Regions from separate parts of the Peribacillus sp. TE19612 genome, predicted to be linked through region 2. Evidence: predicted binding sites of a transcription regulator. Region 2 holds the regulator's gene; the other holds the start of a gene.
What was found. Region 2 encodes LexA, which represses DNA repair genes until DNA is damaged. Its sites were predicted from a motif close to CGAACATATGTTCG; they were not measured.

Region 1: the regulator LexA is predicted to act here: its motif matches at 2,574-2,587, upstream of addB (helicase-exonuclease AddAB subunit AddB).

What each region holds. Positions count from the first base shown of each region.
Region 1 covers NZ_JBWCCL010000003.1:388,432-394,140, forward strand. Annotated here, with positions in the region: gene ACZ9AO_RS07830 (YhjD family protein) at 659-1,027, opposite strand; gene ACZ9AO_RS07835 (TVP38/TMEM64 family protein) at 1,316-1,930, shown strand; gene lepB (signal peptidase I) at 1,964-2,527, shown strand; gene addB (helicase-exonuclease AddAB subunit AddB) at 2,715-5,709, shown strand, end outside.
Region 2 covers NZ_JBWCCL010000001.1:89,217-102,382, reverse strand. Annotated here, with positions in the region: gene trxA (thioredoxin) at 48-362, opposite strand; gene ACZ9AO_RS00530 (IDEAL domain-containing protein) at 413-796, opposite strand; gene ACZ9AO_RS00525 (RrF2 family transcriptional regulator) at 891-1,310, opposite strand; gene ACZ9AO_RS00520 (YneF family protein) at 2,126-2,341, opposite strand; gene sirA (sporulation inhibitor of replication protein SirA) at 2,426-2,866, opposite strand; gene tkt (transketolase) at 3,164-5,167, opposite strand; gene ACZ9AO_RS00505 (DUF896 domain-containing protein) at 5,398-5,631, opposite strand; gene ACZ9AO_RS00500 (YneB family resolvase-like protein) at 5,697-6,353, opposite strand; gene yneA (cell division suppressor protein YneA) at 6,373-6,684, opposite strand; gene lexA (transcriptional repressor LexA) at 6,840-7,463, shown strand; gene ACZ9AO_RS00485 (esterase/lipase family protein) at 8,030-9,562, opposite strand; gene ACZ9AO_RS00480 (helix-turn-helix transcriptional regulator) at 10,295-10,519, opposite strand; gene ACZ9AO_RS00475 (LexA family protein) at 10,654-11,292, shown strand; gene ACZ9AO_RS00470 (hypothetical protein) at 11,533-11,688, shown strand; gene ACZ9AO_RS00465 (hypothetical protein) at 11,708-11,887, shown strand; gene ACZ9AO_RS00460 (N-acetylmuramoyl-L-alanine amidase family protein) at 12,423-13,112, opposite strand.

The DNA of each region.
Region 1 (5,709 bases), on a different contig from region 2:
ATACAGCAAACTTTTAATGAAGGATGCCATAACTAGGGAACTTGAAGTAACGCAGTTAAATGTAAAAGGTATTTTCAGAAGAAGATCTATCTGAAATCTGAAATCCATGGCAGACATTTCATCCGACATGATAGAGCTTGATCCAATAGCATGGGCTTTTTAAGCGTCCCATCGTCCTAAAGGAATTTCCATTCATTCGATGCAGGGATTGGTTGATGGCAATCGATCAGGGCAAATCATGGGATACGTGTTACATTCTGCGGCGGATCATGATATTGGTTACTTTTACATCGATTTGTCGAAGCTGACTGTTTTCCTATCCTTTTCTTCAATATGATGAGTCGATCATAACGGGTGCCACTCCAACCTTTGTCATGGAGCATGTAATTAACTTTCATTTAAGGAATCTTAAAACTAAAATTGTTAGGATATTCAGTATGCACTTGATTACATAGGTTATGCCTTGATCGAAAGTAATCTTTCACGGAGATGAATCCATGGTTTGAACTAGCCAATTAAATTAAGATGTTATGGAATCGATCTTGATCATGAAAGACTCCCTTACCTTTATGCCAGGAAAGATGCGGTGCTTTTTTATGGTCATCCTTTTTACGTCCAAGGGAATTTGTATCCTTCCGGAAGGCTCCCTTGTAACCTGTTAATCCCTTGAGGTTTTTTTTTCGAAAAAGTAATAACATAACAAGTCTTCGGTTTTGTTGCGAAGGCGGGGATTGAAATAATTATGATGTTCCTCGTATCCTTTATATAAAAAACAATACATCGTGAAGGTTTCATCGCGTTTGATTTCACTAACCTTAATATTCTCTTTGCGCAAATAGCGCCGTACCTCGGCAAGCTCGTCTTGAACCACTTTTAAAATATGTTCGACTAGCTCCGAATAGGGCCTTTTTAATTTAAACGGACTAATTTCGATGACCTTGAGATCCCGGTTTAAGACTGTAATAACCATAGGGAGGTAGATGGCTTTTTCAATCATATTTCGGTCACCTTCTGGAATGCGGGTCATCATGACCGCCCCTTTCTAAATAGCGCGTTTTTAATACTAATATGTATCTTACGTAAAAATAAGAACATTTGTTCCGTTTTTATCCTAATGTATTTTCAGTGGTTATGCAAGCAGTTTTGATAAATCTAGAAATATTCGTTAACAAGATTATGTTTTCCGGAGATAGGGAAAGTATGAAGATATATGGATAATAATTCTTGCAATTTCGGGGGAAAGTGATATATCTAAAATAAACGGTTTTTAATAAGTTTATGCTGCTTTGATGGCAGCATGTCGAGGGAGATAATTATGGATTTGGATACTATACGTGAGTGGTTTACACTTGATCATATATCGGCACTTATTCAGCAATATCGCTCATTCGGTCCAATTCCCGGGATCTTACTGCCGATGCTGGAAGCTTTTTTGCCTTTTCTGCCCTTAGTGGTGTTCGTGCTTGCCAATGCAACGGCATTTGGTCTCTGGTGGGGGTTTTTATTTTCTTGGATTGGTGCGGTGGCGGGGTCCTTTTTGATCTTTTGGATTATTAGAAGATATGGTCAAATGAGGTTTTTCCGATTTTTGCAAAAGCATAAACAGGTGCAGAGGTTGATGGTTTGGGTTGAGAGCCATGGATTCGGTCCTTTGTTCATATTGCTCTGCTTCCCTTTTACACCTTCGGCTATCGTTAATATCGTGGCAGGGCTATCAAAAGTCAGTACCCTGCAATATGGACTTGCAGTAGTTGGAGGGAAGGCGGTGATGATTTTTACGATCAGTTTCGTAGGTTACGATTTAGTATCATTGATTCATAAACCTGTGCGAACGATCATTATCGGAATCGTCATCTTTATCCTATGGTATGTGGGGAAAAGACTGGAAGTCCGGTTAAATAAAAGCATGAAGAGAGAAGAAGGGCAATAAATTAATATATAAATGCAGTAGGGGTTGAACTAGATGGAAAAAACAAACAAGAATTCTTTATCCGATTGGATAAAACCAGCGATGATAGCTTTTGTTATTTACATCTTAATCCGTACATTTCTCTTTTCAAGCTATGATGTTGAAGGAAAGTCGATGCAGCCGACCCTTGAAGATGGAAATAAACTTGTCGTGAATAAAATCAATTACCAGATTCATGATATCAACCGTTTTGACATTATTGTTTTTCATGCGAATTCACAAGAAGATTATGTTAAGCGGGTTATAGGGGTTGCAGGTGACCGTATTCGTTATAAAGATGATTGGCTATACGTAAATGGTGAGAAAGTGGATGAGCCTTATCTTGAGAAATTCAAGGAAGGTTTCCCAGGACAGGATTTTACAGGTGATTTTACATTAAAAGAATTGACGGATGTGACCAAAGTTCCGGAGGGCAAGCTTTTTGTCATGGGCGATAATCGTCTTGAAAGTGCTGACAGCCGTCACTTTGGTTATATACCGGTAGAAAATGTTGTCGGTAAAGTGGATGTTCGATATTGGCCGGTCAATGATTTCAATTTTAAGTTTACAGGTGAGTGATTGTGAAGCCCGAGTATGATGCGGGCTTTTTCTTTTGGGGAAAACGCGAACGTACGGTTGGTGTTTTTTTTAGGGAAACGGTAAAATAATAGAAGGTAAATCTAATGGGAAACAGAAACCTAGTCATAAAGACGAAAGTATTTCTGGTATGATGGATCTAGATATTATGTTGTAAGGGGGAAAAGAGATGTCACTCCGTTTTTTACTGGGAAGATCGGGTACAGGGAAAACTTCGAATATATTGGACGAAATCCGCTCTAAATTGGCAGAAGATCCCGAAGGAAATCCAATTATCTACCTCGTTCCTGATCAGATGACGTTTCTATCTGAATATAAATTAATTAAAACACCAGGCCTTGCCGGAATGATCCGGACACAGGTTTTCAGTTTTAGCAGGCTTGCTTGGCGCGTTCTTCAGGAAACCGGGGGAATGAGCCGGCTGCATCTGGACAGTGTTGGCGTTAATATGCTGATACGGAAGATCATGGATGATAAAAAGGAAGAGTTAAAGATGTTCAGTCGATCTGCTGATAAGCAGGGGTTCATTGCACAGATGGAGCTAATGCTGGCTGAGTTCAAGCAGTATTGCATCCAACCTGATGACATTCAAAACTATTTGGCTGAAACCTCACAGGCCGGCAGCGGCATTCAGGATAAACTGCATGATCTTGAATTGGTCTATCAGGCTTTTGAGGATGAAATGGTCAATAAATATTTAGACTCCGAAGATTATTTCACTTTGCTGATCGAAAAAATGTCAGAGTCTTCATATATAAGGAATGCGGATATATATATCGATGGTTTTTATAGCTTGACTCCACAGGAATTATTGATTGTTGAAGAAATGATGAAGCTGTGCAGGAGTGTAACGATCTCGCTGACGTTAGATCAGCCCTACAGGCAATATGCTCCGGATGATTTGCAATTGTTCAGGCAAACGGGAAACCTTTATCATCACCTATATCAGGCTGGATTGAGGAATGGCATACCGATTTCAGAAGATCGAATCTTAAAAAGATCGAAAAGGTTTGGAAAGAGTCCGGGGCTGAATCATCTGGAAACTTATTTTTCCATTCGTCCTGCAAGAACGTTTGAGCAGTCACCTGATGTAACGATCGCCCAGGCAGTTAACCGCAGAGCTGAAATTGAAGGAGTTGCCCGGGATATCTTGTCGCTGGTCAGACAGAAACAGCACCGTTTCCGTGATATTGCGATTTTAGTCCGTAACGGGGAAGCATACGCAGATATTTTACAAACCGTTTTTCGGGATTATCAAATTCCCTTGTTCGTCGATTCCAAACGGACGATGCTGAATCATCCTCTGATTGAACTGATTCGTTCGACTTTGGAGATCATCAATGGCTATTGGCGTTATGAACCGGTATTTCGTGCAATCAAGACGGAGCTTCTATTTCCGCTGCAAAAAAACCACGATCGGATGCGTGAACAGGTAGATAAGCTGGAAAACTATGTGCTGGCACGCGGCATTAAAGGAAGCGGGTGGACGTCCAAAGATCGTTGGACCTACCGGCGATTCCGCGGTCTGGAACTCGAGGACCGGAACCAAACGGATAAGGAAATGATGCTTGAGCAAGAGTTGAATGAAATGAAGCAATTATTTACCGAGCCCATCTTGAAGCTATCAAAACGGGCTAAAAAGGCTGCTAATGGCAGGGAATTGTGTGAAGCCCTTTATCTATATCTTGAAGAATTGCATATACCGGAAAAATTGGAAAAGCTGAAACTGGAGGCAGAAGAAGCAGGTGATTTGGTATCGGCAAGAGAGCATGAGCAAACATGGAATGCGGTTGTCGACCTATTGGACCAATTCGTTGAACTACTGAGCGGGGAAGAGCTTTCCATGAAACAGTTTGCGGTAATCATTGAAGCTGGTCTGGAGTCTCTTGAATTTTCTTTGGTACCGCCGGCAATTGACCAAGTATTAGTCGCTAATCTAGATTTATCCCGCCTGGATGATGTGAAGACAGCTTTTGTTATCGGTTTGAACGAAGGGGTTCTGCCGGGAAAAGCTGTATCTGACGGGATATTTTCAGATAGTGATCGTGATGTGCTGCTGGCTGGTGGACTTGATGTTGCCCCAAGTTCGAAAGTGCGCCTGCTGGATGAGGAGTTCACAGCGTACAAAGCATTCACTACGCCTGCCGAGGCCCTTTATTTATCATATCCGCTTGCCGATGAGGAAGGGAAGGCGCTTTTACCTTCATCCTATTTGAAACGGGTAAGGGACGTATTGCCTAACGTTTCCGATGTGTATTATATGAACGATCCGTCCGATCTGTCTGCAGAGGAACAGGTGAAATATGCAGCGAATCATGATGTGGCCCTTTCGTACCTGGCTGCCCAATTGCAGCTGAAGAAAAGGAACTATCCAATCCATTCACTATGGTGGGATGTATATAATGCCATTATTGATGATGAAATGGCCGGTCCTTCAGCAACTAAGGTTTTATCGAGCCTTTTTTATCAAAATAGGACAAAGAAATTAACTGAGGAAACAAGTAAGCAATTATACGGTGAGAGCATTCTTACGAGTGTATCCAGGATGGAAATGTTCAATAGCTGCCCGTTTTCCCATTATGCGGCTCATGGCTTGAAATTGAGGGAAAGGCAGATTTTCCGTTTGGATGCCCCGGATATAGGCGAGATGTTCCATGGAGCGTTGAAAATGATTTCCGATTACTTGAAGGAACATGATATTCCTTGGTCTACATTGACCCCGGAACAATGCTTGGAGCTGGCCAGAATTGCTGTGGAGAGACTTGCTCCTAAACTCCAAAATCAGATTTTGTTAAGTACGAACCGCCATCACTATTTACGCAGGAAACTCGAAAACGTGATTGGACGTGCCTCGATCGTATTAAGTGAACATGCAAAGGCGAGCGGTTTTGCTCCGATCGGATTAGAACTTGGATTCGGAAAAAATGGCGAGCTGCCGCCACTTTCTTTCACATTGAAAAACGGTACGAAGATGGAATTGATCGGGCGGATCGACCGAGTGGATAAAGCGGAAGAAGATGAGGGTGTCTATTTGCGTGTGCTCGATTATAAGTCGAGTGAAAAGGAACTGAACATGAGTGAAGTATATTATGGACTCGCGCTGCAAATGTTGACATACCTAGATATCGTCGTCACCCATTCCAAGTCGCTGATTGGAAAAGAAG
Region 2 (13,166 bases):
GGTATAAGTCCTTAATTAACAATTTCATCCGCGTATTATGATTATAATCATGCATATTTTGCGATTAATGCCGAAATGGCTTCTTTTGGCTGGAAGCCAATAGCTTGATCTACCTTTTCTCCATCCTTGAATAGAATAAGAGCTGGAATTCCCATCACTCCATATTCGCTCACCGTATCTGAATTTTCATCCACATTAAGTTTAACGATCTTAACCTGATTACCCATTTCCTCATCGATTTCATTAAGAACTGGGGCAATCATTTTACACGGACCGCACCATGGGGCCCAAAAATCAACCAATACTAAGCCTTCCTTGATTTCACTAGCAAAATTTTCATCTGTAACATGTTCTATTGTCATGATCATTTCCTCCTTGTATTATCCGAAATATTTATGATCTTTACTCACATTTATTTAAAATCAAGTTTTGCGATTCTATTTCCCGGGATTTGAACCTCTAATTTCCGGGCAGTTATTTTCGGGTGGATTTTGATGGATTCCAATTTACCGGATAACTCCATAAACCATGTTTCATCTTTAGAAAGTAAAGCCAAATCAATTAAGGCCAAAAGATGAGCTTCGTTACTGATTTCTAGATCCGGCAGTTTTTCAGTCCATTTACTCGGAATCCAAATCGATTTCCCAACCGCTTTTTCATTGTCACTTTCAACTACATTCACTTTAACGATTTCTCGATTATCGCTTACGGTTTCAATGAAACCATGGATAAGTTCCCCATCTCTTGATTTTCCCTGTACCCAATCCCCATTTTTGAACAGATTGTTTTCAACCATTTCCTTAGCACCCCGTTCATTTAAAATTAAAACTATAGTTATTAACTGTATTAATAAAATATACATTTTGTGCAAAGAAAAAACTAAATCAATATCACGGACATTGTTTAATTTTTTCCAAAAATGTGCTGAGAGTTATATCTTCTAAATATTTTTCGAAATATAATTCAGCTTCATCAAATATTTGATCCATGACTACCTGGGTATTTGAAGATATGACACATTTTTTCTCCGGATCACCTGTACACCACTTTGGTTTCAAGGTTCCATGTGAAACCGCTATATAAATATCCGCCAAACTTACCTCTTCAGGGTTACAGTCTAGAATATAGCCTCCGCCCACACCTTCTTTAGTCTTAACAAATCCCTTTTTTCTTAAGCTGCTCATCATTTTCCGAATCCTAGCCGAGTTTGTACAAACGTTTTCTGCGATGGACTCACTGCTTGCCATATGATCTGGTAGATAAGCTAAATAGACCAAACTATGCACAGCTATTGTAAAATCACTATTCACTTTACGTATCCTCCTCAAGGAGATTACTGTAATTTTAATATTTACAGTTGGAAAAGTCAACTCAAAAACCTCAACAGCTTCCTCCACTATATTTGATCGATTTATTATTGCAGTGAAATCCCCACTTTACGCTTTTATTATTGCCCAAGTTAAAGAGCCTTAAAGACAGACTCGGTGATAATATTTAATCATTAATTATAGATACACTAAATTGACAACAAATCCATTCTTTCTTCATGAATGTTTTTTTATTTACAAACATTCAAATAAAAAACACCCGATTACTCGGATGATTACTTTAATCAATTTTATATTCACTAACTCATTATTGTTTAGTGCTTAAATAAAAAGATTAATAGAAAAGATTTATTATTTTTTACATTTAGATTTCAATTTGAATTTTGATTCCCATTTGTTATCTTTAAATTTACATTTGTGTTCAAATTTAAGTTCACACATAGGAAAACAAAACTTACATTTTTTTACAAAATCATTTATCATTCTAACCACCCTCCTTAATACTGTATATGCATCTTTTGATAGAAAGTGTGGACAAGTATAATTTTTTGGCGTATTTACTTTCCAAATAAAAAAGCCCTCACATAGATTGAGGACTTACCTTACCATTCCAAAACAAAAACCACCTTTTCTGAATCATTCATTCAGAAAAAGTGGCTTAAGAAACAAAAATGAAAGATAAACCAAAATTTTATATAAAATCGGTGGAAGGATTCAGACTAAATCCATTTCGATATTATATAAAATTTTGCATCCAATCTTCCAAGAACATTGATATATCAAGGTTTCATGCTATCTTATTTTGTTTGTTGTTTATTCATGGCGCTCATCATTTGATTAATTTTCTTTTGGGATGGTTTCATACCCATTTGCATCATCATCATTTTCAACATTTGTTCGTTAATTGGCGGATTTTTCTTTAAGTAATCCATCATGTATTTACGAGCGATGAAAAATCCCAGCACTACTCCAGCAATCAATGCCAGTACGCCAACTAGAATGTAAACCCACATACTATTTCCTCCTTCATGTTGTCTAACATCAGTGTACTAGACCAAAGGTTATTATACAATACCCGCTACCGAAAAGTCCCCCATTTAGACAAATTTTCTTTCTTTTATCGGTTTTAACCAACCGTATTTTTCATGTTCAAAATCAATGGCCAGAAAACTCGCTTCATATTTTCGAATACTTTCAAAGAAAGCCGTCTCCGCTTCATAGTCTCCTTCAGCTTCAAGAGTAATGGAATCATTCTGAATGATTAAAACGGCTTTACTTGATCCGTTTGTTTTTTCTAAATAGTATTTTCCATTTTGAGTCCAATAATTCATCTTTTTTTGCAAACGTTGTTCAATAGCAAACTGCAACTGGATAATCGGGACTTTTTTGGTGACATATTCGATTTGTTTTTGCAAAATACTCTTCAGTCTGCCCCTTGCTTGAATATATTCCAAAAACAAATTGAAAAATAGCTTTTCTCTTCCATAATAATGATGGGCAAATTCATCTTCGATTAAATAAATTTGATAGGTTCTCATCAGCCAATGCCTCCTAGCTTTCCTATTTTGGTCACGAAAACATCTAACCACCAGCAACCTGTCCACTATTTTCCACTATTGATGACTTTCCCCTTTAACTGACACATTTAAACGAAATTTATTTATTCTCATTATATATTGACAAACTAAAAAGATATGTTGTTTGCTGGAGAAATTTTCTTCTTTTTTTGTCGAATGGAAGATTTCCTTTAGTATAGAAGCACATTCAATATATATATAGGATTTTTTGATAAAAAAACTGACACCAATCTAGTTGGTGTCAGTTCCGCATTACTGTTATTTAAGCATTTCTTTCACACGGGCAACTACATTTTCTACAGTGAAACCGAATTCCTCCATGATTTTACCGCCTGGTGCAGAAGCTCCAAAATGATTGATGGCCAATATTTCACCCTCATCACCTGCATAACGATCCCAGCCAAACGGTGAAGCCACTTCGATAGCTAGACGTTTTTTCACTGCCGGATTGATTACGCTTTGTTTATATTCTTTTGATTGAGTTTCAAATCGGTCCCATGATGGCATGCTGATTACCGCAACATCAATTCCTTCGTTCGCTAAAGCATTCTGTGCTTCCACAGCCAAGTTCACTTCGGAACCAGTCGCAAGAAGTAATGCATCGGCTACTTCTTTCTTAGAAGCAGAGATGATGTAAGCACCTTTTGAAACACCTTCATACGCAGTTTCGGAAGTGCCCTTTATTGTTGGCAATCCTTGACGAGTCAGTACAAGAGCAGTTGGTTTATTTGTAGACTCCATAGCCACTTTCCAGGCTGCTGCCGTTTCATTGCCATCAGCTGGACGGATTACTCCAAGGTTAGGCATTGCGCGCAATGATGCCAATTGTTCGATTGGCTCATGAGTCGGTCCGTCTTCCCCTACAGCAATGCTGTCATGGGTGAACACATAGTTAACAGGCAGTCCCATCAGTGCTGCCATTCTTATGGCAGGACGAAGATAATCAGAGAATACGAAGAATGTTCCTCCATATACTTTTAAGCCGCCATGAAGTGCCATTCCATTTAAAGCCGCACCCATAGCGAATTCACGTACACCGAACCATATATTACGGCCACTGTAATTACCTGGTAATAGATCTGTCTCACCTTTGATGGCAGTATTATTAGACCCGGCTAAATCTGCAGAACCCCCAATGAAGCTAGGGACCTTTTTGGCGATTGCATTCAGTACTTCCCCACTTGAAGCACGGGAAGCTAATGTCTTACCTTCTTCATAGACTGGAATTTCCTGATCCCATTCAGCAGGCAGTTCACCTTTGATGGCAAGCTCCAATTGCTGTGCTAACTCAGGATGTGCTTCTTTGTAATTTTTAAACAATTCATTCCAAGCTTCTTCTTTTTGAGCTCCTGCATCAACAACAGCTTCATTGAAGTGTGAATACACTTCTTCAGGTACATGGAAGTCCTCTTCGAATGTCCATTTATATGCTTCTTTTGTCAATTTCAGCTCATCTGCACCAAGCGGAGCGCCGTGAACGGCAGATTTACCTGAACGATTTGGTGAACCGTAACCGATAACCGTTTTCACTTCGATTAATGTTGGGCGTGCTTCGTCGGTTTTTGCTTCTTCAATCGCTTTAGCAATTTCCTGAAGATCATTGCCATCCTCAACGCGGATATATTGCCATCCATAAGATTTGAACCGGTCTGCTACGCTTTCACTAAATGATTGACTTAAGTCGCCGTCAAGGGAAATATCATTAGAATCATATAAAACAACAAGTCTTCCGAGTTGTAGATGTCCAGCTAATGAAGCGGCTTCTGCAGAAACACCTTCCATTAAATCTCCATCTCCACAAATGCTATATGTATAATGATCGACCACATTATAAGAATCGCGGTTATAGCTTTCTGCCAAGTGACGTTCAGCCATTGCCATTCCGACTGCCATTGCGATACCTTGTCCAAGCGGCCCGGTAGTTGCATCTACACCAGCCGTATGTCCGAATTCAGGATGTCCTGGAGTTTTACTGCCCCATTGACGGAAGCTTTTCAAATCATCGATAGATAAGCCATAGCCCGATAAATGAAGAAGGCTGTATAACAGCATAGAACCATGTCCAGCTGAAAGAACAAAGCGATCTCTATTAAACCAATCTGGATTTTTCGGGTTATGGTTCATATATTCGGTCCATAGTTTATACGCCATTGGCGCTGCCCCCATTGGCATACCTGGATGGCCGGAATTAGCCTTTTCAATTGCATCAATTGATAATGTACGAATCGTATTGATAGAAAGTGCATCTAATTTATCTAACATATTGTAAAAACATCCCTTCCTGTAATGTACCTCTTTATATTATAGTGACAAGCATAATATCACAACTAAAATCACTATTTACTGCCTCAATATTAAAATTTTCTAGAAATAAGAGAAGCCCCTATTTAGATTAAACTAAATAGGAGAATACATACATGAATGCACTCTCTTTTTACTCCAAAATGCCAAAGAATACTCAAATGGAATGTTCCATCAGAGGAATCCAAGCATTAATGTAAATTTCGTTTTTCTTTTATATTTTTTATCTTTTGAGGAGTGACGTCATTACCCTCTGGATCCACGACTTTCACATGCTCCAACGTGTCGGACATGGATTTTCTGAATGTTTCCAAATACTCACTTCTCAATTGGGTTTGCTCTTTCGCTTCAACTTCCGTCAAGCCTTCAGCCTTTGCCTTTTTAGAAAGTACATTTATACGGGCTATTTTTTCTTTTGATAACATAATTCCGCTCCTTCATAATCTGTGGATATTGTCATGGTATTAAAAAAAAAGCGAAATTACAAGTTCTATGATTTACTTTCCTTTGTATTCATTTGATGTTCGAGAAAACGCCTGTTCACAGTAGCCTTAGATACATTGTATCCAAAGCCCCTTAATGTGGCTGCGATTTCTGAGAATGTCAACCCATTGGCACGCAGTTTAATAATTTCTTCAATAGGAATCTCCATACGGTCCCTTCCAGTGGAATTCCTTTGGTTGTGAAGATTTTTTTGAGGACGGTACCCTTTTTCAACGGCTCTCATCATTCCGCGCTTTATTTTAAGATTATGTAGTTTCCTTTGATATTCTTCTACAATGCCCACTATCTGGATTACCATGGCATCCGAATCCGATAACTCCAGCTCCCCATCGTGTGAGAGCGTATAAATTTTCACATCTTCTTTAAGGATGACATGGAAAAGGGCTATTTTGGCATTCCCTCTTCCCAGTCTTGTTTCGTCCTGGATTAATAGGACTTCAGCTTCTTTGGTTTTAAATAGTTCGAGCATGTCAAAAATGCCATCCCGATTCAACTCATAACCACTTGCCTGTTCTTTTATAATGGAGACAACTTCCACATCCATCTTTTCAGCCAATTTGACTAATTCATCTTCCTGCCTTGCCAATGATGTTTCCTGTGACTCTTTTTCGGTGCTGACCCTACAATAGATTACCGCCTTCATAATACCCTACCTTTACTACTTACTGCTCACTGGCCAAATTCTGGACAAGTTCTTCCCCTTTAACCGGTATGACAATGACTTGTCCAGGTTTTATCGAATCCGCACTGACTCCATTATTCTCTTCTATCCAACCAATGAATTCTTTTTTTGTCAAATTTGTTTCTTCATATTCTTCGGCAATTCCCCATAGGGTGTCACCTTCGCTTACTTCTATAGAAAGGAAATCCTTTTTTTGATCATTGTTCAATGTACAAGAGAATAAAATTGAAAAGATGAATACTGATCCCGCTAATAGAATCGTATAAATATAATTTTTGTATAATTTTTTCATAATAATCCCTCCAAAGCGAATGTTCGTTCGTATGTTATGATCAAATTATAATACGAACGTTTGTTTCAGTCAACAACAAAATTCGAACTTATGTTTGTATAGAGATGGGGGCCATGCTATAATGTAGCAAAGAACATTGGGGAAGAGGTGCACAAATGACAAAACTATCAAAACGGCAGCAAGATATTCTTGATTTCATTAAAGAAGAGGTCCGCCAAAAAGGGTATCCGCCTTCCGTACGGGAGATTGGCGAAGCAGTGGGACTTGCATCAAGTTCAACAGTACACGGACATTTATCCCGCCTGGAAAGTAAAGGCCTTATTAGACGTGACCCAACCAAGCCAAGGGCCATTGAAATAATGAATTTGGAGGAAGCGAACAATATTCCCAAAGCCAATGTCGTGAACGTGCCGTTACTTGGAAAAGTAACAGCGGGCATGCCGATAACGGCTATTGAGAACATTGAAGAATACTTTCCGCTTCCCGAAAGCATGGTTCCACATGATGACCATGTATTCATGTTGGAAATCATGGGTGAAAGTATGATTGAAGCAGGAATTCATGATGGAGATTATGTCATCGTGAAACAACAAAGCAGTGCCAATAATGGAGATATCGTCGTGGCGATGACGGAAGATGATGAAGCCACTGTAAAACGATTCTTTAAGGAACCGGATTACATAAGGCTTCAGCCTGAGAACTCAAATATGGAACCAATTATTTTACGAGATGTTTCGATACTTGGAAAAGTAATAGGCTTATATAGACAAATACACTAAAAGCGCTTCCCGCGCTTTTTTTGTTTGTTTAATTTATGTCCGGTATTCTCTCAATATGCATTTGGAAGAGTAGATATTGAAATATTTTTTAATAGAATCTAGTTTCAGGGGAAATTAAACATCCTTTATAACGGATGAAAGTTATACCATCGCCTTTCTGGTAATATGTACTCTTTGGAAGAAAGCTCATTGAAATAAAAAAAGAGGGTTTAAAATCCCCCCTTTACAATTAATTTCACTCTTAACCTTTGGTTCACTTAAATAAGGTTAGATCGACCAAGTCATTCCACCAATATGTCCTGTTTAATTTTCTGGGCATAAGGAGCAATTTGCTTAATGAATGTTTCCTTGCTCATTAGATCTCTCATTACCAAGCATAAATCTTTATTTCCAGGGAACTCACTCCTAAATATATCCACCTAACACCCGTTGAATTAATACTTTTATAAGGGATTACGGCTGTTTCCATTGGCGGAATTACCATCTCCCTAGTTACCCGTACCATTTCGCACCTACCTCATATTTCATCCAAAAAAATACCTCCTCAACTAAGAGAAGGCATTTCGCTATTTCTCAATATAGACCGAACGAATCAGAGTCCGGGTTCTTTCAGTACCATCCACATTTTTTTCCTTAACATCTATTGTTACATTATAAACACCTGACTTAGGTACTTCTGGAAGGGTGCCAGTAAAATTTTCAGTATCCATTGCCTTAATTGAGTTTTTCCCACTAATTTCTTTACCGGTTTCATCTAGCAGATGAACCAAAAATGTTGTGCTGATTGGCCTTTTTTTATCATTCATTGGATTCTTTATTAAAAATTTTGCATCTTTTTGCTTAACTTTACCGGCCATACTTAATGTAATGGGGTTCTTTTCGTTAAATTGTGCTGTGAACAGGTAGGCGTCTTTTGGCGATTTAGTCTTCATTCGTACCTTCCAGTCACCAATTTCAAGGTTATTTCTATAGAATGATTGGATGGTTGCACCATTAAAAAAAGAAGTTTCATTTTTGGCTGAATGAACCTCTAAGGAAGGTGAATACTTTTTATTGGATGGAGAAATCAATTCAACCTCGACATCATTTGAGGCTGTATATATGCTTATATTACCTGGGGCCGCTTCATTTACATGGAAGCTTTGTTCGACCCAGACATTTTGTTTCAGGACATCACCCAGAACGGTTTGAGCGAGTGCGGTTGTAATGACATCATCTTCAACTCGTTCCTTATAATTGACATGATATGCAGGAATCCCAGCGGTGGATGTGCTTCTTAAATAGGGTTCAATTCTTGAAAATACAGCTGAGCCAACTCGAATATTGTCGTGATCAAAGTTGGGATCCGTAAATAAATGTGTTGCATAGGGTATTTTTGTACTCCATACATTCACCAGTCCATCATTTTCCCCATATGATGATAAATATTGTCCCCCCATTGATAAGGCTGATAGTACCGGGCCTCTGTTCATACCTGCCACAGTGAAATACAAGTTTTTACGAGAGTTAACATGGTTATCCGTGATAGAACGAAATTCAGCCATTTTACCAACTTGTAAAGAATAAGTTCCCTCATCTTTTTGACCTAATAAGGAACCAAGCCAGCCCGCATACCAGCTATAAGCCAAATCAGCTAGGTGAGAACCATGATGAGGGGAAGCTAAAGTGATCACCCTTCCAACATATTGGTGTGCTCCATAGTGGACTAGAGCCGCTTGGGTGTCTGGGCCCCCTTTGCTGTGAGCTATAATATTTACTTTTTCGCCCCCGAAATGGTTACTGATTTCTGAAAGCATTTGAGCTAAAAGCCTTCCATTGGCATATTGGCTCACTGATCCATTTCCAGCTGAATCATGAAGCTGAACAAAAACCGTTTGGTAGCCTGCTTCATACGCTTTGGTATACATATCATTGACGCCATGATATTCCGTTTCACCATACCAGCTGGTTGAACTGCCGTTTTTCCCTTGTACAAACACGATCGGTGGTTTGTTTGTATCAAGATTGGGAGGAATACTTCCAAGAAACCAATCCCCTGGACTGAAAGTTTCGGAGGGCGGTTTCAATTTTCCTGCTGAGGAAATGTCTGGCTTTGCCATAATTAATATGGTTAGAATGAGGACAAGAAAAACGATATAATTGATTACATTCCTTTTCAAGGGTTATCTCCTCCAATATCATCTGGAATTTTTTTGAACTCATCCAATTATCAATGCCCTCCTTCTTTAGCCTTCATTAATATATAATTGTACTTTTGCATACCATTACCTGCTATCTTCATAAAGATGGGAGAAAAAAACTAGAAGAAGTTTTATTGATAATGGAGAAAAAGTATGAAGATTTGCCTTCCATTCATTTAGGTATGAGGTCTTTTTCATTTTATGAAGACGTATTTTGGGAGTAAAACATGCTGCCAATTCACGAAAATAGAGAACAAGCCCTTATCCTGCATAGGATAAGGGCTTGTTCATCCAGATTAACTTTTCCTTCGAATTTGCCATTGTCCATTTGCTCCTATTCATGGTGTTTAGAAGTCCGCCCTATACATTAAGTAAATAATTTTCTTTCACAGCAATTGGCTGTCATTTTTGGAATCTCTGTAGCAATCGTATATTTGCACAAGAAGTTTGGATTTGTACACCTTTTACTACATACAGGTATTTTACAAATGTTCTAATGTCAGCAGCTCCTATTCAACTTCAAAAAAATTAATTTCCCTTTCCTCTTTGTTCCCCTTCTTTCATCGTTACTTGAATCTTATCCTATGGAAGTCAGGATTTTATGGATTCAAATGGCCACTCTGTTGAGGAAATGCTGGTACAATTGAACTTTCAACTACATTTGAAGTGTAGGTCAGGGTCAAAAAAAATGATATCGTCAATCGAGAACCCTACACATTCAGCAAATAAATAAGCCTTATCGATTCGCAAAGGAATCTTATATTGCTCATAGTCAATGTAAGTCCTCTTGGCCATCTTCAGCACTTTAGCCATTTCATCTTGAGTTAATCCTTTATACTTCCTGGCTTGTTTAAGTGTGAACTTAACGCTTGTCATATCTTGTCACCACCTATCTAAAAAAATAATATCACACTTGAAGTATAGTTACCAACAATTTTTCGCAAAATTCACGCACTTTACATTTACTCACTTTCACTCATAGTGTATATTCAAGTAAGAGGTGAAGAAATATGCACATTGGTGAACGGATTAAAATGTTAAGAAAAGAAAGAAAAATGACACAAGAAGATTTGGCAAATGTATTAAAAGTAGCTCCTACGGCAGTATCAGCTTGGGAATCCGGACGGAATAAACCTTTAATGGATAAATTGAGCATGATGTCCACTTGTTTTGAAATACCGCTATCCCACCTCATTGAAGGAGCCCCTATCGTTAGAAATAATCCTGGAATGGAATTCCTAAATGAAAAGAATGTAAGATTAATTGGTGTCTACGGAAATATCCCTGCTGGAGAGCCTAATTTCACCAACGAATATATAGAAGCCTATATGCCGACATTAAATTCGATGCTTAAATCGGATAAAGAATATTTTTTCCTTAGAGTGAATGGCAATAGCATGAATAAAGAATTCAGAGACGGATCATTGATTCTCGTTGAAAAAACTACATACCTTGATAACGGGAAAATTGGAGTGGTCTTGGTAAATGGACACGATGCTACGGTCAAAAAAGTGAGAATCAATGAAGAAAACATCATACTCACTCCCTGCAGCACGGATCCTTTTTATGAAGAAAAAACCTACAACATAAAAAATGATAGAGTCCGTATTTTAGGAAAAGTGGTTCAAGCCATTAAAATATACGATTAATATCCAACTCGAGGGTTTCATACGGAAAGAAAGTAAAATAAATGAATAATGAGCAGCCATACATAGATTCAATGCTTACAGTTTTTATCAACTTAATGCTGTTGCATTTAAGGTACAAGCCATCATGGTTTGTGCTTTTTAGTATTGTTCTTTTATTTGTCTTTACATAAAATCCTTTTAATTTGTGTCAGCCCATAAAAAAAAGGCATACCTTACATTAGTAAAGGAGTGGAATAATTCATGCAAAATTATCCATATGGAAGCCAAGATAACGTATTACCGCCAGGTCATTATGCGTATACGAGCAAGTTTCCGCAAACGATGAAAACTTTATCACCGACTTATACAATTCCCACAGAACCAGTTTTCTTTGACCATCTAATTGAATTTAGGTAAAACGATCAGTATCGTAACAATGAAGGAATCATTAAAAGGAAAACTAACCGGAGTCGCTATTGATCACCTGCAATTATCAATCGGCGATTTAAAATATCATATCCGTTATCCCCAGATTACTTATTTCATTGAGGTAATGTATTTGGAAACTTTAGTAGGGGCCATTTTTAGTATATTTTCCTTTCATGCAAATGAATAAAATTGTTTATATCGAGCAATAAAATTATCATATTTTTATAATGCGGTTCACAACCCCCTATAAGAATCTTATAATTGATGATAAGCATTTGCCTCTGTAGCTCTAGAAGGGAAGAGCGCCGGAAAACATTGTAGCCACCGGGTCGCAAGGTAAGGGTTTCAGAAGCACCGAAAAGCAATTACGCTGAGGCAGGTGGAATTCCTGCCGGTGAAAATCCGTAGGGAAGCGTGTTCTCCCCTAGCCTATGCTTACGAAAGGAGTGCGGGTTCGAATCCCGTCAGAGGCTTACTTCCTGAATAATGCGATTATATATACTCACAGAAAGTGACTCCCAATTGCCCAAGTCCACTTTGGCCTACTGTGTAAATTATTTTCCCCTTGCATTCCTTCCCCTTTTATCGAAGAACCGAATCAGGACGGCAGAATGTACAGTTTTTCATTACATGCATATTCCTGAATCAAAAAGGCCCCTCTCTTTTTGAGAAGGGCTTACTGCGTGGTGTGCTTCTGGAAATTATATATAATTATTAATTATTCATTTCACCCGCAATTTCTGGTTAACCGTAATGGTGTACTGACTGTCAAGACCGTTCCAATCTTTAATTTGCTGAACCGTACTGCCATAAGAATTGCTTAAGGAATATACTGTATCCCCACTAACGACAGTGTGGTATACAGCTGTACTTTTCTTAGTTAGATTGAAGCATTTAACTAAACCGTTTACATGTCCGCGAGCCAGTGATTCGATAAAGGATGACGTTTTCAACTTTGCTGCGTCATTTACATTATCGATAAATCCAATTTCAGTCAGGAGTGCAGGCATGTCCGTTTCACGGAGTACATATAAATCTCCTGTTTTTTGTCCTCTGTCCTGGATGTTGATAAGCTTCATGACCTCTGAATGAATATGATCTTGATACGTTTTCGTTATCTGGTTAGTGGACGTATAAATGTAATCCTCGTACCCAGTTCCGCCGCCGGCATTAATGTGGATGGAGAGAAAAAAGTCAGCTCCCCACGCGTTCGCTGCATTCGTACGATCGTTTAAGGAGGGGTAGGTATCTTGGGTCCTGCTCATTTTCACAGAAACGTTATTATATTCTATCAATAAGATGTCTTTGATTCGAGTTGCAATGGATAAAGTTAAATCCTTCTCTCTCAATCCATTCCCGACCGAGCCTGGATCCGTACCGCCATGACCGGGATCAATAAATACTTTCACCATTTCTATCACCTCTATTAATCTTATGTTACGTATTAACAAATGCTTGTACACATA